Regions from separate parts of the Kerstersia gyiorum genome, predicted to be linked through region 4. Evidence: predicted binding sites of a transcription regulator. Region 4 holds the regulator's gene; each other region holds the start of a gene.
What was found. The regulator sigma-54, encoded in region 4, starts transcription at its own class of promoters, with help from an activator protein. The targets are predictions, from matches to a motif close to TGGCANGNAANCTGCTTT.

Region 1: a site for sigma-54 is predicted at 3,129-3,146, ahead of ACEW7X_RS09145 (TorF family putative porin). Genes of this name have one in related genera too.
Region 2: a site for sigma-54 is predicted at 4,345-4,362, ahead of glnA (type I glutamate--ammonia ligase). Genes of this name have one in related genera too.
Region 3: a site for sigma-54 is predicted at 3,699-3,716, ahead of urtA (urea ABC transporter substrate-binding protein). Genes of this name have one in related genera too.

Annotation. Positions count from the first base shown of each region.
Region 1 is NZ_CP169556.1:2,061,642-2,068,977, forward strand. It holds gene tsaD (tRNA (adenosine(37)-N6)-threonylcarbamoyltransferase complex transferase subunit TsaD) at 1-635, opposite strand, end outside; gene ACEW7X_RS09140 (NCS2 family permease) at 859-2,151, shown strand; gene ACEW7X_RS09145 (TorF family putative porin) at 2,258-3,031, opposite strand; gene ACEW7X_RS09150 (IMPACT family protein) at 3,397-4,014, opposite strand; gene ACEW7X_RS09155 (ABC-F family ATPase) at 4,029-5,630, opposite strand; gene ACEW7X_RS09160 (LD-carboxypeptidase) at 5,866-6,837, opposite strand; gene tadA (tRNA adenosine(34) deaminase TadA) at 6,834-7,295, opposite strand.
Region 2 is NZ_CP169556.1:1,900,657-1,907,992, forward strand. It holds gene ACEW7X_RS08405 (lysine exporter LysO family protein) at 1-223, opposite strand, end outside; gene ACEW7X_RS08410 (YicC/YloC family endoribonuclease) at 600-1,523, opposite strand; gene rph (ribonuclease PH) at 1,634-2,374, shown strand; gene rdgB (RdgB/HAM1 family non-canonical purine NTP pyrophosphatase) at 2,371-3,006, shown strand; gene hemW (radical SAM family heme chaperone HemW) at 3,030-4,250, shown strand; gene glnA (type I glutamate--ammonia ligase) at 4,419-5,828, shown strand; gene glnL (nitrogen regulation protein NR(II)) at 5,887-6,945, shown strand; gene ntrC (nitrogen regulation protein NR(I)) at 6,945-7,336, shown strand, end outside.
Region 3 is NZ_CP169556.1:2,853,485-2,860,820, forward strand. It holds gene uca (urea carboxylase) at 1-1,454, opposite strand, end outside; gene atzF (allophanate hydrolase) at 1,472-3,310, opposite strand; gene urtA (urea ABC transporter substrate-binding protein) at 3,784-5,046, shown strand; gene urtB (urea ABC transporter permease subunit UrtB) at 5,307-6,974, shown strand; gene urtC (urea ABC transporter permease subunit UrtC) at 6,971-7,336, shown strand, end outside.
Region 4 is NZ_CP169556.1:103,763-111,098, forward strand. It holds gene ACEW7X_RS00380 (hypothetical protein) at 37-711, shown strand; gene leuA (2-isopropylmalate synthase) at 1,007-2,710, opposite strand; gene ACEW7X_RS00390 (TetR/AcrR family transcriptional regulator) at 3,906-4,481, shown strand; gene ACEW7X_RS00395 (hypothetical protein) at 4,529-5,134, opposite strand; gene rpoN (RNA polymerase factor sigma-54) at 5,166-6,551, shown strand; gene ACEW7X_RS00405 (MFS transporter) at 6,575-7,336, shown strand, end outside.

The DNA of each region.
Region 1 (7,336 bases), 1.9 Mb from region 4:
CTGAAGCTGAAATCCAGGTCGCCGCTATGCAGCATAGGGCGTGGCAGTTCGAAACGGTCGGCATCGCCCTGTTCCGCCAGCGCCGATAGCGCCGGCCCGCCGGGATAACCCAGGCCCAGCAGTTTGGCACTTTTGTCAAAAGCTTCGCCAGCGGCATCGTCCAGGGTTTCACCCAGCAATTCATAGCGCCCGACACCATCGACACGCATGAGCTGGGTATGCCCGCCGCTGACCAGCAGCGCGACAAAAGGAAACGCCGGCTGGGGCGTGGCCAGCCTGGGCGACAGCAAGTGGCCTTCCAGGTGATGAATAGGAATGGCCGGCACGCCCAGCGTCCAGGCCATGGATTGCGCCACGCTGGCGCCCACCAGCAGCGCGCCTGCCAGACCAGGGCCGGCGGTATAAGCGATGGCATCGACGTCACCCAGCACCAGGCCCGCCTGAGCCAGGACTTCAGTCGTCAGGGGCAAGGCGCGGCGAATATGGTCGCGCGAGGCAAGTTCAGGCACCACGCCGCCATAATCGGCATGCATGGCGATTTGTGTGTGCAATGCATGGGCCAACAGCCCACGCTCCGTACAGACGACGGCTACGCCGGTCTCGTCGCAGGAGCTTTCGAATCCCAGGATGATCATGCGGCCGAAGTTTACATCCAAACCCGGAGTTTCTCGCAGTGGCGCTGGCGGAAAACGCTGCATTTCCCCGCGAAAAGTGGTAATTTCTGCGCGGACTTCCGCCGTGGCCATTGCACGCCAGGCCCATTCCCGCGCCCGCCGCAGGCCTGGGCCTGCAAAAAGCCAATGCGAACCCCGGATGCCCACCGGACGCCCTTTATCGACTTTCTCTCTGGGAACCCCCATGCTGGAGCAACTCTTCAAACTACGTGAGCACGGCACAGACGCGCGCACCGAGATCATCGCCGGAATCACCACCTTCCTGACGATGTCTTACATCATCTTCGTCAACCCGGACATCCTGTCCAAAACCGGCATGGACCGCAGCGCCGTCTTCGTCGCCACCTGCCTGGCCGCCGCACTGGGTTCGGTCATCATGGCGCTGGTGGCCAACTGGCCGGTCGGCATGGCACCCGGCATGGGCCTGAACGCGTTCTTTGCCTTCACCGTGGTCGGCGTCATGGGCTACAGCTGGCAACAGGCGCTGGGGGCAGTCTTCATTTCCGGGCTGATTTTCATCATCCTGACGGCCACCGGCATACGAGCCTGGCTGATCGACGGCATACCCAAATCCTTGCGCAGCGCCATTGCTGCCGGCATCGGACTGTTCCTGGCGATCATCGCGCTCAGCACCTCTGGCATCATCGTCGCCAACGAGGCAACCAAAGTGGCGCTGGGCGACATGCACCATCACGCCCCGCTGATGACGCTGGGCGGCTTTTTCCTGATTGCCATCCTGGACGCCCTGCGCGTGCGCGGCGCCATCCTCATCGGCATTCTGGTCATTACCGTGCTGTCGATGGTGCTGGGCTACAACGACTTTGCCGGTGTATTCTCCATGCCGCCCAGCATCCTGCCCACCTTCATGCAACTGGATGTCGTCGGCGTGCTGCAGACCGGATTCATCAGCGTGATCCTGGTATTCGTCCTGGTAGAAGTCTTCGATGCCACCGGCACCCTGGTGGGCGTCGCCAAACGCGCCAACCTGCTGCCGGAAGGCAAGCCCAACCGCCTGGGCCGCGCACTGTTTGCGGACAGCACGGCCATCATCGCGGGTTCGGCGCTGGGCACCAGCAGCACGACCGCATTCGTTGAAAGCGCATCCGGCGTGCAGGCTGGCGGCCGCACCGGCCTGACCGCGCTGGTTGTCGCCATCCTGTTCCTGGCAGCCCTTTTCATCGCGCCGCTGGCCGGCTCCGTGCCGGCGTACGCGACAGCGCCCGCGCTGCTGTACGTAGCCGGCCTGATGATGCGTGAAATGACGGATATCAACTGGGGCGACATCACCGAAGCCACGCCAGCAGCGCTCACCGTCCTGATGATGCCCTTCACCTATTCCATCGCCAACGGCCTGGCCTTCGGCTTCATCAGCTACGTGATCCTGAAGACCGGCACCGGCCGCATCCGCGAGGTGCACCCTGCCACCTGGGTCGTGGCGGCGCTGTTCATCATCCGCTACGCCTGCTTCCCTGGCTGACCCGGTCATACAGAGCGGCCGCTGCCGTCCTGCACCAGCGTCCCTTTTGCCGATGTAAAAATGGGTACCGCCATGGCGGTACCCATTTTTTTTCTGCCTGCCCGCTTCAGAATGCGCGGGAGACCGAGAATACCGCGCCCAGACGGCCGGACTCCTTGCCGCTGCGGGTAGGCAGCCAATTGCTGTCACTCGCGCCAACCGCCGCCAGCCCCAGCACCCAGCCATTCAGATCCTTGCTGACGCCCAGCCGATAATCCACATAATGGCCGATGCCATCGCCATTCATATCCACCTGGTTCTTCAGCTTCTGATAGCCAAGATGGGCATCCAGCCCCCAGCCGTCGCCCAGGTCAAAGCTGGCCGACGCATCCAGGTACCAGGTGCCTTTGCTATCCGGCGTATTGAAGAAATCACTGGGCGAGTACGAATACTTCAGGCTGAACGCCTCATAGCTCAGGCCCAGGTACAGATCCGTATTGCTGAAATTGCCGCCCTTGCCTGCCACCGGGGTTTTGTCAGAACCCGGATACCAATACTGCAGCACGCCGATATCCAGCCCCAGGCCGTGACCCAGCTCGCCACTCCAGCCGCCATAGAAATCCATTTCCAGGTTCGCCTCGTTGAAGACGTTATCGGCCACGTTCGAATTCCAGTTCCCCAGGTAAAAGCCGGAGGTATGCGTCAAATCCACCCCCAATTGCACGGCAGGACGGAAATTGGTCTGGGAATAGCCCCGGAAACGGTAGTCATTGGTCAACGTGGCATTGCCTGACAGGGTAAATCCGGAACCCAGATCGGTTTCGGCCCGGGCGGGCGGCGCGCCCAGGGCAAGACCCAGCGCAGCAGTGGCAAGCGAGGCGACTAGCAAGGTATTCTTCATGATGGGATCCAGGCATAGGCAAGAGGAATGGCTCGGGGCCATGACACCCTGTCCGCCAGCCCGGAAAACGGGCCGCGTGGCAGGCTTCACTGCCTCTCAAGCATTTTTCATGCCAACCTTGCCGCCGCAGATCCGGCGCGCCATCATCGCCCCGGAACGGACGTCTTGCCTCCAGACGGTGCACTGCAAGCGACACCGGTGTGCCAAAAGCAGGCATCTGACGCACCAACAACGCAAACCAGGCCAGTCCGCCGGCGTGAAACGCTATCCGCAGCTTCCAGAGCCCATAGTTAACAGCGGGGAAACAAGGGGGCGCGTGCTTGAGCCTCGGCGCCCGCGCCACAACACAAGGACAAAGACACGACTCAACCCGCGTCGCCAGCCTCATCCTGGACCTTCCAGGGGGCCTTGCCGCGGGTCATATCCACCAGGCCGCGCCGCACGCTATCGAGTGCGCTCTCCGGCACCTTCAGCACCCAGGACACGCCTTCCCCGTCATAATGCTCAGCCATAACCTCGGCACCCTGGCCCAGCACGAAAGCCTGGCAGCGCGCCAGATCGGCAAACACCACTGCCGTTTCCACCAGCCGGCTGGGAATAATGACGCGCTTGGGCGCCAGGCGCAGGCATTGCGCCGCAGCGCCGGAATAGGCCCGCACCAGCCCGCCGGCTCCCAGCTTGATACCGCCGAACCAGCGGATCACCAATACTGCCACCTGATCCAGCCCCTGCCCCTCTATCGCCTGCAGGATGGGACGCCCGGCAGTCCCGCCGGGCTCGCCGTCATCATTGAAGCGATACTGCGCACCAATCCGATAGGCCCAGCAATTGTGCGTGGCTTCCGGATCGCTGGCAGCGGCGAAATGGGCCAGGGCCTGCTCGACCTCACTCACCGGCCAGGCCAGTGCGAGGAAACGGCTCTTCTTGACGTCTTCCTCGTAACTGGCCGGCCCTTCCAGGGTGCAGATAGGCGTGCTGCTCACTGCGGCGTCCAGAATCAGCCAGCCACGCCCTTGGAGGCCAGCAGCTCTTCATAGGTGCCACGGTAATCGTTCACCTTGCCGCCATCCTGGATCTCGAAAATACGCGTTGCCAGGCCGCTGACGAACTCACGGTCATGGGACACGAAAATCAGTGTGCCTTCGAACTTCTCCAGCGCCAGCTGCAACGACTCGATGGATTCCATATCCAGGTGGTTGGTCGGTTCGTCCATCAGCAGCACATTATGCCGACCCAGCATCAGGCGGCCGAAGGTCATGCGATTCTTCTCGCCACCGGACAGCACGCGCGCCTTCTTGGGCAGATCGTCGCTGGAAAACAGCAGGCGGCCCAGTACAGAACGGATGGCCTGATCTTCGTCGCCGGGCTGGCGGAAGCGGCTCATCCAGTCGAACAGCTGCTGGTCCGTATCGAACTGGTCAGACACGTCCTGCGCCATATAGCCGATATCGGCATTCTCGGACCACTTCACCATGCCGCTGTCCGACGCGAGGTCGCCCGCCAGCATGCGCAGCAGCGTCGTTTTACCCACGCCGTTGGCACCAATAATGGCGATCTTTTCCCCGGCATCGACCATGGCCGAGAACGGCTGGATGACCGGATGGTCGTAGGCCTTGGAAATGCCCTCGACCGTCAGCGCCAGGCGATGCATGACCTTGTTCTGCTCGAAACGGATATACGGGTTCTGGCGCGACGACGGCTTGACCTCCACCGTATCCGCCTTGATGCGGTCGATCTGCTTCAGGCGCGAGGTGGCCTGACGCGACTTCGACTTGTTGGCGGCGAAACGCCGCACGAAGTCCTGCAGTTCGGTAATGCGTTCCTTGGCCTTGCTGTTGGCCGCCATGACGCGTTCGCGCGCCTGGGCCGAGGCCAGCATGTAATCGTCGTAGTTGCCGGGGTAGATGCGCAACTCGCGATAATCCAGGTCGGCCATGTGCGTGCAGACCTGGTTCAGGAAGTGGCGATCGTGACTGATGATGATCATGGTGCTCTGGTAGCCGTTGAGCACTTCTTCCAGCCAGTGAATGGTGTGGATATCCAGGTTATTGGTCGGCTCGTCGAGCAGCAGTACGTCCGGCGCGGAAAACAACGCCTGCGCCAGTAGCACGCGCAACTTCCAGCCAGGGGCGACTTCACGCATGGGCAGGTTGTGCTGCTCCACCGGAATTTCCAGGCCCAGCAGCAGCTCACCGGCACGCGCCTCGGCGGTATAGCCGTCATACTCGGCGAACTGCGCCTCCAGGTCGGCCGCGCGCATGTAATCTTCTTCCGTCGCATCCGCATTGGCGTAGATGGCGTCGCGCTCGCTCATGGCCTGCCACATTTCCGCATGGCCCATCATGACCACGTCCAGCACGCGGACATCCTCGAAAGCGAACTGGTCCTGGCGCAGCTTGCCCAGCCGCAGGCCCGGGTCCAGCGTCACATTGCCCGCACTCGGCTCCAGATCACCACCGATGATTTTCATGAAGGTGGACTTGCCGGAACCATTGGCACCGATCAGGCCGTAGCGATTGCCATCGCCGAACTTGACCGAAACGTTTTCGAACAGGGGTTTCGGGCCGAACTGAATTGTGAGATTGGCTGTAGAGATCACGATAAGGGGAAGAGAAGAAACAGATTGGCGGCCTGCAGGACAGGCCAGGCAGACGCCGCCGGGCGCCAGGGGGAAATGCCTGGAGAAACAGCGAGTGTACCAAGCGCCGACGGCAAACGCATCCCGGCCACGCCGGGCACGGCCTTCACACGGCACCGGCCACGGTTGGCGGCGCTGCCGGAAAGCCGCTTTCCCGGCCTGCAGGCCGCCAGTGCCAGGCCTCGTGCAGCAAGGTTCAGCGGCGCGACAACCGGGCACGCCCGGCCTGCCATTGCAGGCAGACCCGTGCGCCTATCGGCAGCGTCAGGATACCTGGTACATGGCCATGCGGCAGGCCGCCAATCAGCGGTACCTGCACCTGGCCCGCCAGCCAGTCGAAAACCTGCTCGAGATCATGGCCCTGCTGGCGTTCGGGGGCGCCGCTATCGGTAAAGCGGCCCAGCAGGACGGCTCGCTGCCCCCCCAGGATACCGGCATGCAGCAACTGACTAAGCATGCGTTCCACCCGGAATGGCGATTCGCCGACATCCTCCAGGAACAGGATGCCGTCCTGTACCTGCGGCAGGTAAGGCGTTCCTATCAAAGACACCAGCAGCGCCAGATTGCCCCCCCAGAGCGTGCCTTCGGCCTGCCCGCTGGCCGCCCTGCCCGCCATACCATCGGCGAGCCCGGCCGATGCGGGCCAGACCGGCGAAAAATCGGCCAGCAAGAGTGACTCATCCATGGCGGCAAGAAAACTTGCCACCATGGATGAATCGGGCGTCAGCGCGCCGAAGTCGCCGCATACCATTGGCCCGGCATCACTGCCTGCTCCAGTACTGGCCAGCAGACCCAGGCTGAATGCCGTGCAATCGCTATACCCGACGAAACGCTTGCCGGAGCCCGCCCAGGCGGCCCAATCCAGGCGGTGCAGCAGCCGGCTCAGGCCGTAACCGCCACGCGTCGCCATGACAATGCCGGCGGGCTGGGCCATGGCGCGCTCGAACGCCGCCAGGCGCTCGTCGTCAGTACCGGAAAAACGCTGATAGCGTCCAGCAGCCGCCGGGTCCAGCGTCACCTCGAAACCCAGCGAACGCAGATAATCGGCGCCACGCAACAACTCTGCCTGATCGCGGATTGCCCCTGCGGGCGACATCACATAAATGGCACGCGCCTGCCCGCCGCGAGTGACTGCGCCGCCGGGCTCGTGTGCATTGGAAGAACTCATTGCTGCTCCTGCTGCGTTTTCTTGAGCAGGCGGCGCTCACGAAAGAACGCGCGCAACTGCTCGCCACATTCTTGCGCCAGCACGCCGCCCTGCACTGCCGTATGGTGGTTCAAGACCTTGTAGGCCGATAGATCAAGCACGCTGCCACACGCTCCGGTCTTGGGGTCTGTGGCACCGAACACGACGCGCGCCAGGCGCGCATGCATCATGGCACCCATGCACATGGCGCACGGTTCCAGCGTGACATACAAAGTGGCGCCCGGCAGGCGGTAATTACCGGCGTTGGCCGCAGCCCGGCGCAACGCCACGATTTCCGCATGCGCGCTGGGGTCGCTGTCACCAATGACACGATTTCCGCCCACGGCGATCTCGTTGCCCTCGGCATCCACGATCAACGCGCCTACCGGCACCTCTCCCCGGGCTGCCGCCTCGGCAGCCTGCGCCATCGCGCGGCGCATGCGGGCGGCGTCGGTCAGGCTGGCCGCAGCAACGGCGTCGG
Region 2 (7,336 bases), 1.8 Mb from region 4:
TGAACAAGGCCAGTACGCCGGCTGTGTAGAGCGCGCTGCCCAGCGCTTCGGCCGACGAGAGCACGGCGCCGAATTCCATGCCGATCAGAAACAGCAGCAGCCAGACCAGCGGGCCGATCAACCGTATCAGCCAGTGCCGCAGCGTGCGCGGCAAGACATGGCTGGCGGCCCAGCCGCCGGCGAGCGCGCCGACAATCGGCATCAGAGAGGAGAGGGCGGTCATGGCAGGGCCGCCGTGAAAGGGGATGTAGCCATCTGGCCGGTTGTGGCATGCGATAAAGCCGTTGGCTCGGACACGGTAGCGTGTGGGCGGACAGCAGCAGTCAGGCGGAAGTCGAAAGTCAGTACAGGCAAGGTAGCAGAATGGCGGATAAGGCCAGCGCAAATGTGGCGGGCCATCAAAATAACAGAAGAAAAAGACAGGCGTGAGTGCGTCAGGCCTCAGCCAGGCGCAAGCGGTGACAAGCGATGCATGAACGGCGCTCCGGTGCAGGTAAAAAGGCCGGTGCGGCCAGCAATGCAGGCAACGGCGGCGGGCAACAACCGGTGGGGGCATTTTTTAGGGACGCTTGCCGCCGCACCGGTCAGGCAGCGCGGGATTATTCCAGATTGGCGGCCTGTTCGCGCAGTTGTTCGATCAGCAGTTTCAGGTCCATTGCGGCCTGCGTCACGCTGATGTCGCCGGCCTTGGAACCCAGGGTGTTGGCTTCGCGGTTCATTTCCTGGAACAGGAAGTCCAGGCGCTTGCCCAGGCTGCCACGCTTGGTGCTGGCATCCTGGCGGCCGGAAAGCATTTCTTCCAGTTCCGCCAGATGGGTTTTCAGGCGGGCAAGTTCTTCGGCCACGTCCACGCGCAGGCTGAACAACGTGGTTTCCTGCGCCAGGCGTTCGCTGAGTTCGGTGCCGCTGATCTGCGCGAAGCCGCCGGGCGCGGCTTGTTCCAGGGTTTCGCGCAGCTTGTCGGCCAGGCGTTGGCGATAGTGCTCGAGGATGGCCGGCATGGCGGCTTCCACCTGCACCACGGTGGCGTGGATGGCGGCAGCATTCTGCTGCATGATCGCGCGCAGGCGTTCGCCTTCACGCTGGCGGTTCTGGCGCAGCTGGGCCAGGGCATCAGAGGCTGCAGCCAGCGCTGCGGCAGGCCAGTCCTGTTCGTCAGGGGCCGCAGGCGCCTGCAACTGGCTTTGCAGCGCGTACAGCTCATTGAGGCCGGGTTCGCGCAGGTTGGGGAAGTATTCCCGCGCCAGCGCCTGCTGGGCTGCCGCCTGGGCCAGGAAATCTGCGTCCAGCGTACTGCTGCGGCTGGTGCTGCGGCGGGCGTAGGCCACGCGGATTTCGACCTTGCCGCGCTGCAATGCCTTGCCTATCTGTTCGCGCAGCGGCGCTTCTATCTGGCGCAACTCGTCCGGCATGCGGAAATGCAGGTCGAGAAAACGGCTGTTGACGCTACGGAGTTCGACCGACAGGGTGGCGGTGCTGGCTTCGGCGTTGGCGCTGCCGAAGGCGGTCATGCTTTGGATCATGCGACTACCTTGAAAAAATGCATGGCCTGTCGCACTGGCTGGGTGCCAGTGGCAGCAGGGGCTTCTACAATGTAGGGAATTCTATCTGTTGGAGTGTTCTGGTGTCAGAGATATCGTCTTCCCTGTTGGCGCGCCGTCCTGCTGGCCGCGAGGCAAACAGCCTGCGTCCGGTTTCGGTCGAGCGTGGTTTTTCTCCCTATGCGGAAGGCTCGGCGCTGATACGCATGGGCGGCACGCATGTATTGTGCACAGCCAGCGTCCTGGAAAAAGTGCCGCCCTTCCTGAAAGGGCAGGGGCGTGGCTGGGTGACGGCGGAATACGGCATGCTGCCCCGCGCGACTCATACGCGTGGCGACCGCGAGGCGGCGCGCGGCAAGCAAAGCGGCCGTACGCAGGAAATCCAGCGCCTCATCGGCCGCAGCCTGCGCGCCGTGTTCGATCTCGAAGCGCTGGGTGAACGCACGCTGCATCTGGATTGCGACGTGCTCCAGGCCGATGGCGGCACACGTTGTGCCAGCATCACGGGCGCCTGGATCGCGGCGGCCGATGCGGTCGATTGGCTGTTGCGCGAAGGGCGCATCACGCGCCAGGCTGTGACCAGCCAGGTTGCTGCCGTTTCCGTCGGCCGGGTGGCGGGAGCCGCCTTGCTGGACCTCGATTATCCCGAAGACTCCGGCTGCGATGCGGATGTCAACGTCGTGATGACGGGGGCAGGCCATCTGGTCGAAGTGCAGGGCACCGCGGAACGCCAGGCGTTTGACCGGCGCGAATTCAATGAACTGCTGGACCTGGCCGAACTCGGTATCGGCCAGTTGTTCGATATCCAGCGCCAGTCGCGGAGCGCGGCATGAGCGCGGGCGGGTTGAATGCGCAGGCCCCGGCCGGGCTGGAACGCATTGTTCTGGCGTCCGGCAATGCCGGCAAGATCCGTGAGTTCCGCCGCTTGTTCGAAGCCTATGGCACGGAACTGGTGCCGCAGGGCGAGTTGGGCGTGCCCGAAGCGCCGGAGCCGCATTGCACCTTTATCGAGAATGCTCTGGCCAAGGCGCGTCATGCCAGCAGGCTGACCGGCCTGCCGGCGCTGGCGGATGATTCCGGGCTGTGCGTGCCGGCGTTGGGTGGCGCACCAGGCGTCTATTCGGCGCGCTATGCGCAAATGCAGGGTGGCGAGAAAAGCGATGCAGCCAACAATGCCTGCCTGGTTCAGGCATTGGCTGGTAAAGAAGACCGCCGGGCGTTTTACGTGGCTGTCCTGGTCCTGGTCAGGCATGCGGATGATCCGCATCCGCTGGTGGCCGATGGCGTGTGGCACGGCGAGGTCGTGGATAGTCCGCGTGGCGAGCACGGCTTCGGCTACGACCCGCATTTCTTTTTGCCGCAGGAAAACCTGACGGCAGCGGAAATGGCCCCCGAGCTGAAAAACCGCATCAGTCACCGGGCGCTGGCCTGGCAGGCGCTGGCGGCACGCCTGGCGCAGGCCTGAGCGGCAAGGGACTCCGGCTCTCCATGGCTACTGTCATTCCCATCATGCCTGCAGGCCTGTCGCGGCGCGAGCTGCGGCAGGCGCAGGCGACCGTCCTGCAGGCCTTGCCGCCGCTGGCGCTCTATATTCACGTGCCGTGGTGCGTGCGCAAATGCCCGTACTGCGATTTCAATTCGCACAATGCTCCCGCCACGCTGCCCGAGGCCGAGTTCCTGGCCGCGCTGCGCAGCGACCTGGAACAGACCCTGCCTCAGGTCTGGGGACGCCAGGTCATTTCCGTATTCATCGGCGGCGGCACTCCCAGCCTGTTGTCGGCCGGCGCCGTCGATGAAATGCTGGGCATGGTGCGTGCCTACCTGAAATTGCTGCCGGATGCTGAAATCACAATGGAAGCGAATCCGGGCACGGTGGAGGCCGGGCGCTTCCAGGCCTATGCACGCAGCGGGGTGAACCGCCTGTCTCTCGGTGTGCAAAGTTTCGATGACGCCTGTTTGCGCGCCCTCGGGCGCATCCACGATGGCAGGCAGGCACGCGACGCGATTGCGCTGGCGCTGGATGCCGTGCCGCGCGTCAATCTGGACCTGATGTTTGCCTTGCCTGGCCAGGACGAAGCCGGTGCGCGCCGCGACATCGATACGGCGCTGTCTTTCGGCACGGGCCATTTGTCCCTGTATCACCTGACACTGGAACCGAATACTGTTTTCGCGAAGTATCCGCCGCCTTTGCCCGACGACGATGCCGCTGCGGCGATCCAGGAAATGCTGCAGCAGCGTGCGGCAGAGGCCGGCTACGAACAATATGAGGTTTCCGCCTATGCGCGGGCCGGGCAGCGTTGCCAGCACAATACCAACTATTGGGAATTCGGCGACTACCTGGGCATAGGGCCCGGCGCTCATGCCAAGATATCCTTCCATGACCGCATCCTGCGGGAAGCACGCACCCGCAGTCCTGAACAGTGGATGCAGCGTGCCCTGGCGGGTGACGGCTCTCATATCGCCAGCAGCGATGTCCTGACGCCTGCGGACCTGCCTTTCGAATTCATGCTCAATGCACTGCGCCTGCGCGCCGGGGTGCCCAGTGCGAGCTTCAGTGCGCGCACCGGTTTGCCCCTGGCGGCCATTCATGCGCAATTGCGGCGCGCCATGAACAAAGGTTTGCTGGATGCAGATCCAGCAGTATTGCGCGCTACCCCCCTGGGATGGCAGTTTTTGAACGATTTACTGGAAATGTTTTTGCCGGAGTGATCCAATCCGGTGCAGTGATCCATATTGGTGCCAGGATGGCACCAATATGGTGCATTAATATCTTACTTTCGTGTCCTGCCAGCCGGGGAAAAGCTGGCACGCTAATTGCTTGATAGGGAACGAACGCGCAGCGTGGCGGCGCGCGGTACTCACCTTACTGGAGATAACATGGCTACGCCTCAAGATGTGCTCAAGACTATTGCGGAAAACGACGTCAAGTTCGTGGACTTCCGCTTCACCGATACGCTGGGCAAGGAACAACACGTTTCGGTGCCGGCGCATCGTGTAGAAGAAGAAACCTTTGAAACCGGCCAGGCTTTCGACGGCTCGTCCATCGCCGGCTGGAAAGGTATCGAAGCCTCCGACATGGTGCTGATCCCGGATGCCTCCACTGCCCACCTCGATCCGTTCACGGAACAGTCGACACTGATCCTGACCTGCGACGTGATCGACCCGGCCGACATGAAGGGCTATGACCGCGACCCGCGTTCGCTGGCTCGCCGCGCCGAGGCCTACCTGAAGTCCAGCGGCCTGGGCGACACCGCCTATTTTGGCCCGGAACCCGAATTCTTCGTGTTTGACGGCGTGTCCTGGGATGACGGCCCTTCGGGCGCGTTCTACAAGATCGCTTCCGACGAAGGCGCCTGGTCGCGTGCCAACGACGCCAGCAGCAATTCCGGCCATCGCCCGCGCGTGAAGGGCGGCTATTTCCCGGTTGCCCCGGTCGATTCCTTCAACGACATGCGCGCTGAAATGTGCTTGTTGATGGAAGAGCTGGGCGTGCCTGTCGAAGTGCACCACCATGAAGTGGCAGGCCCTGGCCAGCTGGAAATCGGCACTAAGTTCAGCACGCTGGTGCAGCGCGCCGACTGGACGCAGATCATGAAGTACGTCATTCACAACGTGGCGCACAACTACGGCAAGACGGCAACCTTCATGCCCAAGCCCATCGTTGGCGACAACGGTTCCGGCATGCACGTGCACCAGTCCATCTGGAAAGATGGCCAGAACCTGTTCTCGGGCAATGCCTACGCTGGCCTGTCGGAGTTCGCGCTGTACTACATCGGCGGCATTATCAAGCATGCCCGTGCGCTCAACGCCTTCACCAATCCCGGCACGAACTCGTACAAGCGCCTGGTTCCGCACTTCGAAGCACCGGTCAAACTGGCATATTCGGCCCGCAACCGTTCGGCCTCGATCCGCATTCCGTACGTGGCCAACCCCAAGGGCCGCCGCATCGAAGCGCGCTTCCCGGACCCTCTGGCCAACCCGTACCTGGCGTTTTCGGCACTGATGATGGCTGGCCTGGATGGCGTGCAGAACAAGATTCATCCTGGCGATCCCGCCGACAAGAACCTGTACGATCTGCCGCCGGAAGAAGATGCAAAGATCCCGACGGTGTGTTCGTCGCTGGAGCAAGCGCTGGAATCGCTGGATAACGATCGCGAGTTCCTGACCCGTGGCGGCGTGTTCAGCAACGCAATGATCGACGCGTACCTGGGCCTGAAGCAAAACGAGGTCAATCGTCTGCGCATGGTGGCGCACCCGGTCGAATTCGATATGTACTACAGCCTTTAAAACCGGCCAGCGGCGTGCTTGCCACGCCGCTGCGCCACCGCCCCGGGAGCCGTCCATCATGAATCTCGACGCATTGGATCTGTTGGCCTGCTCGGTGCTGCTGGTTGACGAGCAGGGGCGGGTGGCGCACGCCAACAGCGCGGCCGAAGACGTATTCGGCCGCGCCCGCCGGCGCCTGGCAGGGGTTTCCGTTGAACGCCTTTTCGTGGAAGCGGCGGATATCCGTGCTGCCGTGGCTGCATCGCAGGCGGATGGTTTTGCCGACTTGCGCCTGCACCTGCAGGCGCGGCGCGGGCTGTCGGAGACTCCCGCAGTTGCAGTGACGGTCTTGACGCTGACGGCGCAAGCCTGGCCCACGCTTATTGAAGTGCGCGAGGTGACGCAGGCGCAGCTGGCCGACCGCAACAGCCAGATCTATGCCAGCCTGCAAGGGCAGCGCGAGCTGCTGCGCAACCTGGCGCATGAAATCAAGAATCCCCTGGGCGGATTGCGCGGAGCAGCGCAATTGCTGGAATCGGAACTGCCCGATCCTGCGCTCAAGGAATACACGCAAGTCATTATTTCCGAGGCAGATCGCCTGCAGGCGCTGGTCGACCGCCTGGCGGCTTCGCAGCGCATTGCGGCGGTGCGCCGGGCGCCGACCAATATTCACGAGGTCTGTGAACGTGTCTGCGCGCTGATCCGCGCGGAGTTTCGCGATGACGTCGTGCTGCAGCGGGATTACGACGCATCCGTGCCGGAAATCATGGCCGATGCCGAGCGCCTGATCCAGGCCTTGCTCAACGTCATGCGTAACGCAGCCCAGGCGCTGACGCAGCCCACCCGGACGCCCAATGCGCGCATTACCCTGCGCACCCGGGTCATGCGGCGCGTCATTATCGGCGGCAGGCAGGAGCGCATGGCCCTGGCGGTATCCGTCATCGACAACGGTCCTGGGGTACCGGAAGGTATCCAGGATCGCGTTTTCCACCCGTTGGTGACTGGACGCGCCAGCGGCACCGGCCTGGGCCTGAGTCTGGCGCAGGATTTTCTCCAGCAGCATGACGGTGTGATCGAGTTCCGTTCGGAACCTGGCAACACTGAATTCAGCCTGGTACTACCCATGGAGCTCGCTTGATGAAATCGGTTTGGATAGTTGATGATGACCAGGCCATCCGCTGGGTACTGGAAAAGGCGCTGGCGCGCGCCGGCGTTGCCACGCGCAGCTTTCCTGGTCCGGAAAAAGTGCTGCAGGCACTGGAGCAGGAACAGCCCGACGCGCTGGTGTCGGACATTCGTATGCCTGGCGGCGGCGGGCTGGAATTGCTGGGCGAGATCAAGGCACACTATCCGGCCTTGCCGGTGATCGTCATGACGGCCTACGCGGATCTGGAAAGCACGGTATCGGCCTTTCAGCATGGGGCTTTCGATTATCTGGCCAAGCCGTTCGACGTCAACGATGCCGTGGCCTTGATCCAGCGTGCCACCCAGGATGCCAGGCGCACGCCGCCTGCCCATGGCGAGGCCGC
Region 3 (7,336 bases), 1.1 Mb from region 4:
AAAGCGAAGTCATCCATCGGGCCGGAAGGCGGCACGCCGATATCCCAATAGCCTTCGCGGCCCGGCCAATCCTGCACGCTGGTGGCCGTGCCCGCTTCCAGCACCTCAATCACGTGCGGCCGAAAGTCGAAACTGCCCAGAAACTGGGTCGTGGCACGCCCGGCCTGGAATACCTCGGAGGCAATGATCTGGCGCAGGTAGTCCAGATTACTGGCAATGCCATGCAAACGCGTCTGCGCCAGCGCCTGCTGCATGCGTGCCAGCGCTGCGCCGCGATCCTTGCCATGCACGATGATCTTGGCCAGCATCGGGTCGTAGAATGGGGCCACTTCTGTACCGGTTTCGACCCAGCCATCCACGCGGGCATCCTGCGGAAATGCGACATCGGTGATCGTGCCCGGCGAGGGCAGGAAATTCTTCTGCGGGTCTTCCGCATACAGGCGCACCTCTATCGCCGCGCCTTGCGGTACGCGACGCAGGGCTTCCCAGTCCAGGGCATCGCCAGCTGCCACACGCAGCATACACTCCACCAGATCCAGGCCAGTCACCGCTTCGGTCACAGGGTGCTCTACTTGCAGACGGGTATTGACCTCCAGGAAATAAAACTCGTCGCGGGCGCTGTCATAGACGAATTCCACCGTGCCCGCGCTGCGATACTGCACTGACTCCCCCAGCAGCGTGGCCGCCTTGAGCAGCGCTTCCCGCGTCGCCGCAGGCAGGTTGGGTGCCGGCGTCTCTTCGATCACCTTCTGGTTGCGGCGCTGCACGGAACAATCGCGCTCGCCCAGCGCGGCCACCTGCCCCAATCCATCACCGAATATCTGCACTTCCACATGGCGGGCGTTATCGACAAAACGCTCCAGGAACACGCCCCCGTCACGGAAAAACGTCTCGCCCAGGCGCTGCACACTCTCATAGGCGCGCGCCAGATCTTCGGCATCGTTGCAGCGTGTCAGGCCAATCCCGCCGCCTCCCGCCGTGGTCTTGAGCATCACGGGATAACCTATGCGCTCGGCCGCTTGCACGGCCTCTTCCAGGCTTTGCAGCAAACCCGTGCCCGGCGTCATGGGTACCCCTGCAGCCGCTGCCAGTTCCCGCGCCCGATGCTTCAGGCCGAATGCTTCTATCTGCTGCGCCGTCGGGCCAATGAACACAATGCCTGCGGCTTCGCACAGGCCGCTGAACTCGGTACTCTCGGACAGAAAGCCATAACCGGGAAACACTGCTTGCGCGCCGGTGCGGCGGCAAGCCTCCAGCACTTTGGCGATATCCAGGTAGCTCTCTGCTGGTTTATCGCCCCCCAGGGCAATGGCTTCGTCAGCCAATTGAACATGCGCGGCATTGCGATCGGCATCGGAATAAATGGCGACGCTGAGTACACCCAGTTTCTTGAGCGTTCGGATGGCACGGACAGCGATTTCGCCGCGATTGGCGATCAGGACTTTGGTAAACATGAAAAACTCCCCCGGGTTCAGCGGCTTTGCAAGTAGGCGCGCCAGCCGCCAAAAGCAGTAATGTCGGTCGCACCGTCCAGCGCGGCAGGCTCGCAAATGAAGCCTTTGACCACCCGGCCATCGGCCAGCATGACGTTGCCTATGCCCAAAGGCTGCGGCACCTCGGCCACGAACTCGCCAAAGGCATGCGGCGTCAACGCCCACAGTTCCAGCACAATGGCGTCGCCCTGGCCTGGCGCATATTTGAGGCCAGGCTTGGGAGGAACCGTGCCAGGCAGCGCATACAGCCGGTAGTCGCCTGCTGCGGTCTGCGTCTCTTCCAGGAAACGCGCCTGACGGCTGGTCAGCTGGTGATTCAAGGGCATGCCGCGCAGGTGCGCGCCCACGACAGCCAGAATGATTTCGCCTTCGTCCTCCAGCCAGGCAGCTGGGCTGTCCGGTCGCGGTACAGGCTGCGCCACCACGCCAGGCGCACCCGGCAGGACACCAGCCTGGGCTTGCCAGCGCCTGCCGAAATCTGCCAAGGCCCAGTCATGCCAGGCGGGTGCAATCAAGGTAATGCCCGCGGGCAGACCGTCCTGACGCAGGCCAGCAGGCAAAGCCAGCGCGCTCAGGTCGGCCAGATTGGTGAAATTGGTATAGATACCCAATTCCGAGTTGCGGCGTACCGGCTCCTGGCACAACTGCTCAATGGTGTAGATCGAAGGCGTGCTGGGAACCACCAATGCGTCGAAGCCGGCCAGGCTGTCCTGGATACGCCGTGCCAGGTCCGCCCGGCGGTACTCGGCGCGAAAGGCATCGGCCGCCGAATAATTCCCCGCCTGCCCCACGATGCCTGCGACCACCGGGTCCAATGCAGACGGCTCTTGAGCCAACAAAGCCGCAACGGTCACGAAGCGCTCCGCGACCCATGGCCCCTGGTACAACAGCCCGGCCAATTCCGAAAAGGGGGAAAAATCAATTTCTTCCAGCACTGCCCCCATTTGCTGCAGCTGCTGCCGTGCTTCGGCAAAGTTCGACCGAGCCTGTTCATCGCCAAAGAATTCGAGATGATCTGGCACCGCCAGGCGCGGCACAGCCGGAAACCGCACTGGCGCGGTGACAGGACGCTGGCGCGCGTAGCCATCGGCAGCGTCATAGCCGGCCATGCTGCGCATCACCAGCGCCGCGTCTTCTACCGTCAAGGCAAAAGTACTGATGCAGTCCAGGGTACGGCAGGCAGGCACCAGGCCGGTGTTGCCCACCCAGCCCTTGGTCGGCTTGAAGCCAACAATGTTGTTGAATGCGGCCGGCACACGTCCGGAACCCGCCGTATCGGTTCCCAGCGCGAACGGCACCAGGCCGCGTGCCACCACACTCGCAGAACCGGAACTCGAACCGCCGCTGATGTAGGCAGGATCGAAACTGTTGGGCACGACGCCAAAGGGGGAACGCGTCCCCACCAGGCCGGTGGCAAATTGATCCAGGTTTGTCTTGCCCACCAGAATCGCGCCCGCCGCCTTCAGGCGAGCCACGGCAAAGGCATCCTGCCGGGCTAGATAGGCGAATGCCGGGCAAGCGGCAGTCGTCATCCAGCCTGCCGCATCAATGTTGTCCTTGACGGCAAACGGTACGCCATACAAAGGCAGGCGGCTGCGGTCACCGCCAGCCGCCTGCAGCAATGCTGCCAGCGTCTGTAACTGCTGTGCCAACTGCTCTGCCGAAGCCTTCGCAATCCAGGCGGCATCGCCCGCCGTCAGGGCGGCCAGCAACTGCGTCAATAATTCGCTGGCATCCGCATTCTGTTCGATATAGGCATGCCGCCACTGCGCCAGGGTCCAGCCACGGGAAGGAAATGAGGATGTGCAGGAAATCATGCTGTGGAATCCTTATTGGTATACAAGCAAGCATCACCCAGCAATATCCGTGCCATCACACTCGTACGCAGCTATCCGATATCCCCATAAGACACTGATAAATATGAAAATCCGATACTGAAAAAGAGGTCGCACACGCAGTTTCCCTGGCGGTTCGCCACGAGACAGGCACCTCTCTGCCCTCCCCCTTTAGGCATCCCACAATGGTGCGTCGCGCACCTTTTTCTATCAAAAAACTGTCGGGATGGTGCCTGCGTTCCTGCCGCAAAGGGCAGCAGAATCTCTTCGAATTACCCAGAAAGCCGCCCCACGGTGTTCCCCTGAAAGTGCCTTGCCGCAGGCACGCCTGCGCTGACCGACGCCTGAGCCTCCATGGCGATCCGAAATCTGGCACGGATCTTGCTGAATGGACTGCAGGTGGCGTCCTGCCATCGCCCCGCAGCAATCCAACCTCTTTCAGGGAAGGCTTTCTCATGCAACGCAGAACGATCCTCAAGCAATTGACCGTAGCGACCCTCCTGGCGGCCTCCGGGCTGTCCTTGAACGCCTATGCCGAAGACACCATCAAGGTCGGCATCCTGCATTCGCTCACAGGCACGATGGCTATTTCCGAGACCGCGCTCAAGGATGTAGCGCTGATGACCATTGACGAAATCAACGCCAATGGCGGCGTCCTTGGCAAAAAACTGCAAGCCGTGGTGGTCGATCCTGCCTCCAGCGAACCGCTCTTCGCGGAAAAGGCACGCGAACTGCTGGGGCAGGAAAAAGTGGCCGTGGTATTCGGCAACTGGACCTCCGCCTCGCGCAAGGCCGTGCTGCCGGTGTTCAAGGAGCTCAACGGCCTGCTGTTCTACCCGGTGCAATATGAAGGCGAGGAGCTGGAACGCAATGTGTTCTACACCGGCGCGGCCCCAAATCAGCAGGCCATTCCCGCTGTCGAATACCTGTTGAGCGAAGACGGCGGCGGCGCCAAGCGTTTCGTGCTGCTGGGCACGGACTACGTCTACCCCCGCACCACCAACAAGATCCTGCGCGCCTTCCTGAACAGCAAGGGCATCACCGACGAGAACATCATGGAGGTGTACACGCCCTTCGGGCATTCGGACTACCAGACCATCATCGCCGACATCAAACGCTTCGCGGCGGGCGGCCCCACAGCCGTGGTCTCTACCATCAACGGCGACTCCAACGTCCCCTTCTACAAGGAACTGGGCAATGCCGGCCTGAAGGCCACCGACGTGCCGGTTGTCGCCTTCTCCGTGGGCGAAGAGGAACTGCGCGGCGTGGACACCAAGCCGCTGGTCGGTCACCTCGCAGCTTGGAACTACTTTCAATCGCTGGACAATCCCACCAACGAAGCCTTCATCTCAAAATGGAAAGCCTATGCCAAGGCCAGGAACCTGCCCAAGGCCGACTCTGTCGTGACCAACGACCCGATGGAAGCTACCTACATCGGCATCAATTTGTGGAAACAGGCGGTCGAGCAAGCAGGCAGCACGGATGTGGACAAGGTCATCGAAGCAATCGGTGGCCAGAGCTTCGCGGCGCCTGACGGCTTCACCATCAAAATGGATGAAACCAATCATCACCTGCACAAGCCAGTATTCATCGGTGAAATCCGCGACGATGGTCAGTTCGACGTAGTGTGGAAAACCGACGGCCCGATCCGTGCCCAGCCCTGGAGTCCCTACTTGCCCGGCAACGACAAGAAGCCGGACACGGCGCCGGCCAAGTAAGCCGCACCGTTGCAGGAACGGCGAGGCCACCAGCCCCCAGGGGCCGCAGACCTCGCCCCCTCCCCAGACAGCGCGTCATTGCCTGGCCTGGCTCCCCCAGGATCAATGGGCCTCAAACTTACTGGCCATGAACCTGGGCCGAACCCCGCTTCTCTCGCAGCAAACGGGCAGCGAGGCCGGACGGCTTCTGCTTTTTGGCCGAAGAGTCTTACCGCCGACATGGCAACAAGACAGACCGACTACACACCAGGGCATCCATTATGTTTCCTACCCTGTTCCACGCATCAAGCCGGCCTGCCTGGCTGGCAGCCGTGCTGGCCTTGCTGGCCTGCCTGCTGCTAGTCTCCGCGCCAGCCCAGGCTGCCGTCTCTACCGAAAGCCTGGCCCAACTGGCTTCGGGCGACAACAACGAACGCCTGGAAGCCATAGACCGCCTGGGCAAATCCGGCGATGCACAAAGCCTGGCGATATTGCAGGCACTGGCCGACGGCCGCCTGCGCGGCACGCCAAATGGCGGCGTTTGGATCATAGACAGTGGCGCCGACAACACTGGCATTGCAGCCAACCACCCGGCCATCAATGCCCTGACCGGCGCGCATGAGCCGCTGCCCGTCGATGCCAGCCGCATTACCATCAACAACAGGCTGCGCCGCGCCCTCTCCGGCGCGCTCGCCACCGGGCAGCTGTACGCGCCCGACGCGGCCACCCGGCTGGCTGCCGCCCAACAACTGCGCAACACCACCGATGCCAGCCTGCTGCCCATGCTGCAGCAGGCGCTGGCAAGCGAAGGCCATGACAAGGTCAAGCAGGCGCTGGCTGTCGCGCAAGCCAATCTGGAACTGCAAAGCCCTGACGCCGCGACCCGGCTACATGCCGTGCAATTGTTGACTGCCGCCAACGACGCATCGTTCCGCAACGTGCTCGCCGGCATGCTGGTGCAACACAACGGCAACTGGGCCGAACCCGACGCCGAGGTGCGCCGCGCTGCGCAGCAAGCCGTCGCCGCCATCGACCGCCACCTGCAAACTGTGCAATGGCTGGGCAACCTGTTCTACGGCATCAGCCTGGGCAGCGTCCTGTTGCTGGCAGCGCTGGGCCTGGCCATCATCTTCGGGCTGATGGGCGTGATCAACATGGCGCATGGAGAACTGCTGATGATAGGCGCCTACGCCACTTACCTGGTGCAATCCGGTTTCCGCCAATTCGCTCCGCAATGGCTGGAATGGTATGTGGTGGCAGCCCTGCCCGTGGCTTTCGTCATCACGGCCTGCGTCGGCATGGTGCTCGAACGCACCGTCATCCGCTGGCTCTACGGCCGTCCGCTGGAAACGCTGCTGGCGACCTGGGGCATCAGCCTGGTGCTGATGCAGGCCGTGCGCAGCCTGTTCGGCGCGCAGAACGTTGAAGTGGCCAACCCAGGCTGGCTCAGCGGCGGCCAGGAAATCATGAATGGTCTGGTACTGAGCTACAACCGCCTGGCCGTCATCGTGTTCTCGCTGCTGGTGGTGGCTTTCGTCTGGCTGCTGCTGAACCACACCCGCCTGGGCCTGTTCGTGCGCGCCATTACGCAGAACCGGCGCATGGCCGGCTGTGTAGGCGTCGCCACCGGCCGCGTCGATATGCTGACCTTCGGCCTGGGCGCAGGCATCGCCGGCCTGGCCGGCGTCGCGCTTTCACAGTTGGGCAACGTCGGCCCCGACCTCGGCAAATCCTACATCATCGACTCTTTCATGGTGGTGGTACTGGGTGGCGTAGGCCAACTGGCAGGCACCGTGATTGCCGCCTTCGGTCTGGGTAGCATCAGCAAATTCATCGAACCCTTCTCCGGCGCGGTCCTTGCCAAGATTGCCATCCTGGTCCTGATCGTGCTGTTCATCCAGAAGCGCCCGCAAGGGCTGTTCGCCCCCAAAGGAAGGAGCGTGGAATGAACAAGCGCCACCGCGATACCCTGCTGGCGCTCAACCGCCAGCCGCTGTTCCCCGCCAAGGCCTGGACCGCCCTGGCCATCGCCACCGCGATACTGGCCATCCTGCCGCTGCTGAACCTGTTCTTTGCCCCCGGCCATGCCCTGCATGTGCCAGCGCATACGGTTGCGCTGCTGGGCAAGTTCATGTGCTACGCCCTGGCCGCGCTGGCGCTCGACCTGGTGTGGGGCTACGCCGGCATCCTCTCGCTCGGGCATGGCATTTTCTTCGCACTGGGCGCCTATGCCCAAGGCATGTACCTGATGCGCAGCACTGCTGAAGTAACCGCTGCCGCAGGCGGCTCCCGCCTGCCCGCCTTCATGTCC
Region 4 (7,336 bases):
CGTTCCTGGCCGCCGGATAATCCACGGAGACAAAAAATGAATCAGCGTACCCAGGGCGTGCTCGCCATTTGGAGCGATCTCGATGCCCAGACGGAAACCGATTACCGCCATTGGCTGATGCGCGAGCACTTGGCCGAGCGCGTCGGCGTCGACGGCTTCATTGCGGGGCGCCTGTTCCGCAGCCTGGAGCCTGGCTTGCGGCGCTACTGTGTGTTGTATGAATTGCAGACGCCGGCCGTGCTGGCCGGGCCGTCCTATATGGCGCGCCAGAATGCGCCAACTACCTGGTCGCAGCGCGTGATGCCTACCCTGCGCAATTTCCGGCGCGGCGGCGGCCATGTCCTGGTGCGTGGCGGGCAGGGGCGTGGCGGGGTGATCAGTCCGATGCGTTTCTCGCTGGCGGCGCTTGAGGCGGACATCCATGTGTTGGTCAACGAATTGGTGCTGATGGACAGCATAGGCGCGGCCTGGGTCATGCAGGTGGATCACGATGTGACGAATGTCCCCACCCAGGAAAAAGCGATGCGTGGTGGCAACGACGGTGCTTTCGAGGCCTTGCTGGTTATCGAGGCGGCAGCACCGGATGCGCTGGCGGTGGCGACCCGTCATGCCGTGGCGCGGCTGGGCGCGGCCTGGCAGGGCGGCGAGCCAGAGCAATTCATGCTGTGCCACGCGTTGGACAGGCGTACTGCCGGTTTGCCGCAGGATTGAGGTTCGGGGGAGTTTGACTGGCGGTGCCGCCTTGCGGGGCAGCATGCTGGCCCGGGCGGGCGAGGGAGAGGGAGGGGGCGAAGCGTGGGCGGCTGGCAGATTGAGGCAGGTGTCTCCGTGCCGGGAACTGGCTTGTGGCCGGTGCCGGTCGGCTTGCCAGGATGGCCAGCAAGCCGTCGCGCGTCAGGCTGCCGCCTGGTATGCGCACAGGGAGCGGATCTGGCGCGTCTGGCGCCAGTGCTCCGGCGGGCGGCGGTAGCCGCCCTTCAGTCTTCCATGGAAATCAGGGCCTGGCTCAGGCCACGTTGGCGATGGCAGCCAGTTCGGGGTTTTCGGCCAGATGGCGGTTGACCGCGCCGAGCACGGCCAGGAACGAAGCCGTCACGATGTCGCGGTGGATGCCGACACCGAAGCGGGTTTGTGATTCTCCCAGGCGCACTTCCACATAGCAGGCGGCGCGGGTATCCGTGCCGGTGCCGATGGCGTGCTCGTGGTAGTCCATGATGCGCACCGGCATGCCCAGTGCGGCAACGAATGCGGTGATCGCGCCTTCGCCTTCGCCGGACACGGTACGTGTTTCGCCGTCATGTTCGAGCACGGCTTCCACGCGGAAGTGGCGCTTTTCTTCCTGGGTCGGATCGCCGTCGATACGGTGGCGCACCAGCTTCCAGGGCTTGGTGCGGTCCAGGTATTCCTGGCTGAATACTTCATACACATCCTCGGCCGTCACTTCCTTGCCGGTGGTGTCGGTCACCTGCTGGATGGCGCGGCTGAACTCAATCTGCAGGCGGCGCGGGAGGACCAGGCCGTGGTCGTTTTCCAGCAGGTAGGACACACCGCCCTTGCCCGACTGGCTGTTGACGCGAATGATCGCATCGTAGCTGCGGCCGACATCGGCCGGGTCGATTGGCAGGTAGGGCACCTCCCACAGCGCGTCGGGCTGCTGCACGGCAAAGCCCTTCTTGATGGCGTCCTGGTGGGAACCGGAGAAGGCAGTAAAGACGAGGTCGCCGGCATACGGGTGGCGCGGGTGTACCGGCAATTGGTTGCAGTATTCGGCACAGCGGCGCACTTCGTCGATGTCGGAGAAATCCAGGCCCGGATGCACACCTTGGGAATAGAGGTTCAGCGCCAGCGTCACGAGGTCGACGTTGCCGGTGCGTTCGCCGCTGCCGAACAGGCAGCCTTCGATACGGTCGGCGCCGGCCATGACGGCGAATTCGGCGGCGGCCACGGCCGTGCCGCGGTCGTTGTGCGGGTGCACGCTAATGATGATGCTGTCGCGGCGTTCCAGGTTGCGGTGCATCCATTCGATCTGGTCAGCGTACAGATTGGGCGTGGTGGCCTCGACGGTGGCCGGCAGGTTGAGGATCAACTTCTTCTCGGGCGTGGCATCCCAGGTGCGGGCCACGGCGTCAGCCACCATCAGCGCCACTTCGGGTTCGGTGGTGCTGAAGACTTCGGGCGAGTATTCGTAGCCCCATTGCGTCTGCGGGTATTTGGCCTGGGCTTGCATGACCCACTGGGTACCGCGCACGGCCAGGTCGCGCACTTCCTCGGGCGACATCTTGAAGACGATCTTGCGGAAGGCGGGGGCGCAGGCGTTGTAGAGGTGAATGATGGCTTGCTTGGCGCCAGCGGCGGCTTCGGCGGTGCGTTCGATCAGGTCCTGGCGCGATTGGGTCAGCACGATGATGCGGACATCATCGGGAATGCGTTTTTCGTCGATCAGCTTGCGCACGAAGTCGAAGTCGGTTTGCGACGCCGACGGGAAGCCCACTTCGATTTCCTTGAAACCAATCTTGATCAGCTGGTCGAAGAAGCGCAGTTTGCGTTCGACGCTCATGGGCTCGATCAGGGCCTGGTTGCCGTCACGCAGGTCGGTGCTCATCCAGATCGGGGCTTTCTCGATGCGGCGGCTGGGCCAGGTGCGCTCGGAGAAGTCACGAGTGAACGGGACGAATGGGCGGTACTTGGTAGAAGGATTGGCAAGCATGATGCACCTTTGGATCAAGGAGACAGCCGCAGGGGGTATTTGGATCACGGCCTGGCTCCCGCCCATGGTCAGGACCATGGGTGCCGGTTTTGCCGGCGAAATTGAACGGGGAACGGGTATAGGCGTGGCGACAGGCTGCCGAACTGCCACTGAGCGCTAGGCTCGGCAACCGATCGGTAGTAGTAGCGATTGAATGTGCAGCGAGGCAATGGAGGCGCCAATGGACAGGCGCAGGCCGGCGCGCAGAGCAGAAATGCTTGCGTTGGAGTCGAGAGAGGAGATCGACGTATAGGCCATAGTGTGCATAGTCCAACATGTTTGGCCGGGAAAGTCAAGAAAGACCCTGGTTAACCGTGATACCGTGGGCCGCCCTGATGTCCGGTGTCGGGCTGGCGCAACTGCAATGCGCTAAGGGCGTTGCAGTTGGCGGCACGAACGGCGTCTATTGCAGGCCATTTGTGCGATGGCCTGCACCCGTGCGGCAGGGTAAATGGTGTCCAAGTGTTTTTGTCCGGTCACATGATTGTCCTGTGGAGCAAGGAAAGTTGTATTCCCGGACTGGGATACTGCCGGATTGCCTGTTATTTCAGATATTAGAAAATAAAAGGCCGTGTATTAAAAAAAACTGTAATGAGATCCATGGTCCCGGACAGGAAACTGCAGGCATCTGCCCGGTGATTAGACAGCACCGATGCTGGAATGTCCGGCGCTATTGGGCGCGATAAGCTGCCAATTGTGATAGTCCTTGGCGATGCATGCCATTGGTGAATACCTGAGTCTTGGGATTGACATTGGTGCTATGACGAAAATACTGATTTTTCAGCTTCAAATAATTTCTGCTTTTTTGGGGTAAATCCGTATATTGTCGGACGAGTGGGTTAATTGTGAGGAATTGTGCGCAATTGTCCGGCAGTTGTCAGTGTATGTTCGTGATTTTGCGGAAATAGGTCAGGGAATCAGTCCGGGTCTTCGCCTTTCGTAGGGGTTGGAATTTCTTTTGCAATGCGGCATGATGCATGCCTAATGCATTAGAGTAAAAACCAGGCGAATATTTATTTTGATAGCATTGGCCCTGCGGATGGATAGGACGTCGTGCTGGTAAGGCTGCACGATTGCCGGTCGTGTTCGCATAGGAAATTTTTGCCTGGCCGGAGAGATGACCGTTGTCATTTTCTGCGTTGGTCGTAGGGGATCTGATATGGATATGCGCGCACACATTATTGAGGTCGCGGGCACTTTGTTTTATGCCGAAGGCATCAGGGCAGTGGGCGTAGATCGCATCATCGCCGAAGCGGGGATTGCCAAGGCGACGCTGTACCGGCATTTCGCCACCAAGGAAGCACTGGTGGTTGCGTATTTGAGGGACAGATACGAAAGGATTACGCAACATCTGCGCGAACAGGTGCTGGAAAACGACCAGCCGGATCCGGCAGAGAAGGCATTGTTACCTTATCGTATTCTGCAGGAGATGGGTGCACGCAGCGAATATCGCGGTTGTGCCTTTCTGCTGGCGGTGGCGGAAAACGAAGGATGTGCGCCGGTGTTGGCAGTGGCGCGCGAGTATCGGCGCTGGATCCTGCAAATGTTTACCGAATTGGCCGGTAATCTGACGGATGAGGCCGATGAATTGTCTGAGGAATTGACGCTTTGCTTTGAAGGTGCGATGGCGGCAATGGCCATTCATCGTGAACCGTTCGCAGCAGAGGTCGCCCGTCGCTGCGCATTCGCGCTCATTCGTGCGCGCCAGCCGTTGTCCGTGGCGAGCGTAGCGTGAACGCGGCATTCTCCGGCTAATCTGCCGGGGAATGCCTGCGTTTCATTTCAATCAGTCTCCAGGCGCGGTTCCTGGCGTTGTTGCTTGAATAATGCCGCGGGCTGGCCTGTTGTGGCCGTTTGAGCATTCGCCGGTTTCATCGCAGCCGCCAATGCGGCGCGTTGTTCGCTGGCAATATGGAATTTCTCCACGCGCCCGCTGGCCAATTCGGTGGCAGTGCGTTTCAGGTCTCCCAGCGCCAGGGGCGTCTCCCTGTCCTGCCATACCCAATCCAGTACGGCGCGGCCATCATCGGAAAGGTCGCGGCATAGCGGCGCCAGTTCGCCCGGCGGCACGATTTTTTCCCAATGATGGTTGATTCTTTCCCGCGCCCACGCGCGCAGCAGGGACAGTACCCCCAGGCTCAACAGCACGGCCAGCGCCCACCAGACATAGGGGCCGCTGCGCAAGGCCATGTCCTGTGCGTTGGTACTGAACTTGGCCAGGAATTCATAGCGTTGGGCCAGGCCATATGACAGGCCTTGCCAGCATAGCCAGAGCCATGCCAGGGCGGCGAGCAGGATCAGGCCTCCATCGCGCAGCAGCGCAGGCTGCGCCTGGGCGCGCAGATAATTATTCAACACTTGCAGATCATATCGGCTGGGTGAAGTCATGTCGGGTCTTATGGTGCAAAATATGGTTCCCATGATACGACCCGCGCTGGAAATTCGCCAAAGTCAGCAGTTGGTGCTGACGCCACAGTTGCAACAGGCCTTGCGTCTCTTGCAACTGTCGTCGCTGGACCTGCAACAGGAAATCTCGCAGGCGCTGACGGAAAACCCGGTTCTGGAGCTGGAATCCCCCGAACCCGCCGCTGAGTCGGTGGCGGCCGAGGATCTGTTTTCCGGAGGCGGCGGCCCGCGCCAGGACGGCGACGACGATTTTTTCCCCGAGGCTGCCGCCACGCCGTCGCTGCGCGAGCACCTGCTGGGGCAGATTTCCTGTACCCGTGCCAGCCGTCGTGACCTCGCGCTGATGACCGTGCTGATCGACGAATTGGACGATAACGGCTATCTTGCGGCCAGTTTCGAGGAAATCCTGGCCTATTTGCCGGAATCGCTCGAGGTTGAACAGGGCGAACTGGAAGCGGCATTGGCCTTGCTGCAGAATATGGAGCCGGCCGGTATTGCCGCCCGCACGATGTCCGAATGCCTGCTGCTGCAATTGCGGCAGCCGGATGCCAAGGTCTGGCCCGAGGCCCGCGACGCTGCCATTGTGGCGCTGGCGCGGCGCCTGTGCGAGAGGCATCTGGACGCCCTGGCGGCGGGCCGGCTTGCTTTCCTGTGCGAGGAATTGAAGTGTTCGCCGGCCGAGGTGCGTACCGCGCACGCCCTGATCCGGCGGTTGGACCCTTACCCGGGCCGGGCCTGGACGGTGCCGGTGGCGGATTTTGCGGTTCCGGACGTGATCGCTTACCGTAGCGGCAATGGCTGGCGTGTTCGCCTGAATGGCGACCTGGTGCCGCGCCTGAGCGTGAATGATGCCTATGTGCAGGCTCTGGGGCAGGAGCCGCGCGGCAGTTACGAGGGCCTGCAGTCCCATGTGCAGCAGGCGCGCTGGCTGATCCGACAGGTAGCGCAGCGCTTCGATACGCTGCTGCGCGTCTCTACCGAGATCGTGGCGCGGCAGCAGGCTTTCTTCGAATCCGGCATGGTGGCGTTGCGGCCGATGGTGCTGCGCGAGATCGCCGAGGCCTTGGGCATGCACGAGTCCACGATATCGCGGGCGACCTCCAGCAAGTACATGGCGACGCCGCACGGCACGCTGGAGCTCAAGCGGTTTTTCAGTACCGGCGTGCCGGCAGCCGATGGCGAGTCGGCTTCTGCGGCGTCGATTCAGGCGATGATGCGTGAAATGCTGGATCAGGAAGATCCGCGCAAGCCGCTGTCCGATAGCCAGCTGATGGCCAAGCTGGCCGAGCGCGGTGTCGAGCTGGCGCGCCGCACGGTTGCCAAGTACCGGGAAGGCATGAGAGTGCCTACGGCTTCGCAGCGCAAGGCCATGGCCTTGATGCGTATGGATGATTGTTGAAGCCCGCGGGCGATTTCAGGACTATGGACGATTCTTCTTTCAGCTTGCGCAAGATTGCGTTGGCAGCCTACGGACCTTCCGTGCTGTTCGGCGTCGGTATCGGCGCCATGACGCCAGTCATTGCCCTGAGCGTGCGCGGCCTGGGAGCGTCATATGCCGTGGCCGGGCTGGTGGCCGCGCTGGTGGGCCTGGGTTCGCTGGTCAGCAATATCCCGGCGGCGCTGCTGGTCAATCGCTATGGCGAACGGCGCGCGATGATAGGCGCATCGCTGCTGAGCGCGGTGGCCATGCTGATCGCGATGGCAGCCCATATGGTGTGGATGATGGCGGTGGCGACCCTGTTGGTCGGCGCGGCCGCATCAGTGTTCCAGCTGGCGCGGCAAAGTTACCTGGTGCAGGCCGTGCCGCTGGCCATGCGGGCGCGGGCGCTGTCCGTTCTGGGCGGCACGGCGCGCATAGGCGCGTTCGTCGGGCCGTTCGCGGGAGCCGGTTTGATTGCGTTGATGGATTTGCCGGGTGCCTATCTGTTGGCGATGATCGCGATGCTTGGGGCCGGGGTGCTGGCCTACAAGGTACCTGATCTGGAGGTACCGGCCGCCCTGGCGACGGTGGGCGGGGGCAAGGCGTCGCTGCTGTCGATTGCGCGCTCCCATGCCGGTGTATTCCTGAGCCTGGGCATAGGCGTCCTGTTGATCAGCGTGCTGCGCGCCACCCGGCAGGTGGTGCTGCCGCTCTGGGCGGAACAGCTGGGGCTGGATTCGGTTGCGATTTCGGTGATCTATGGC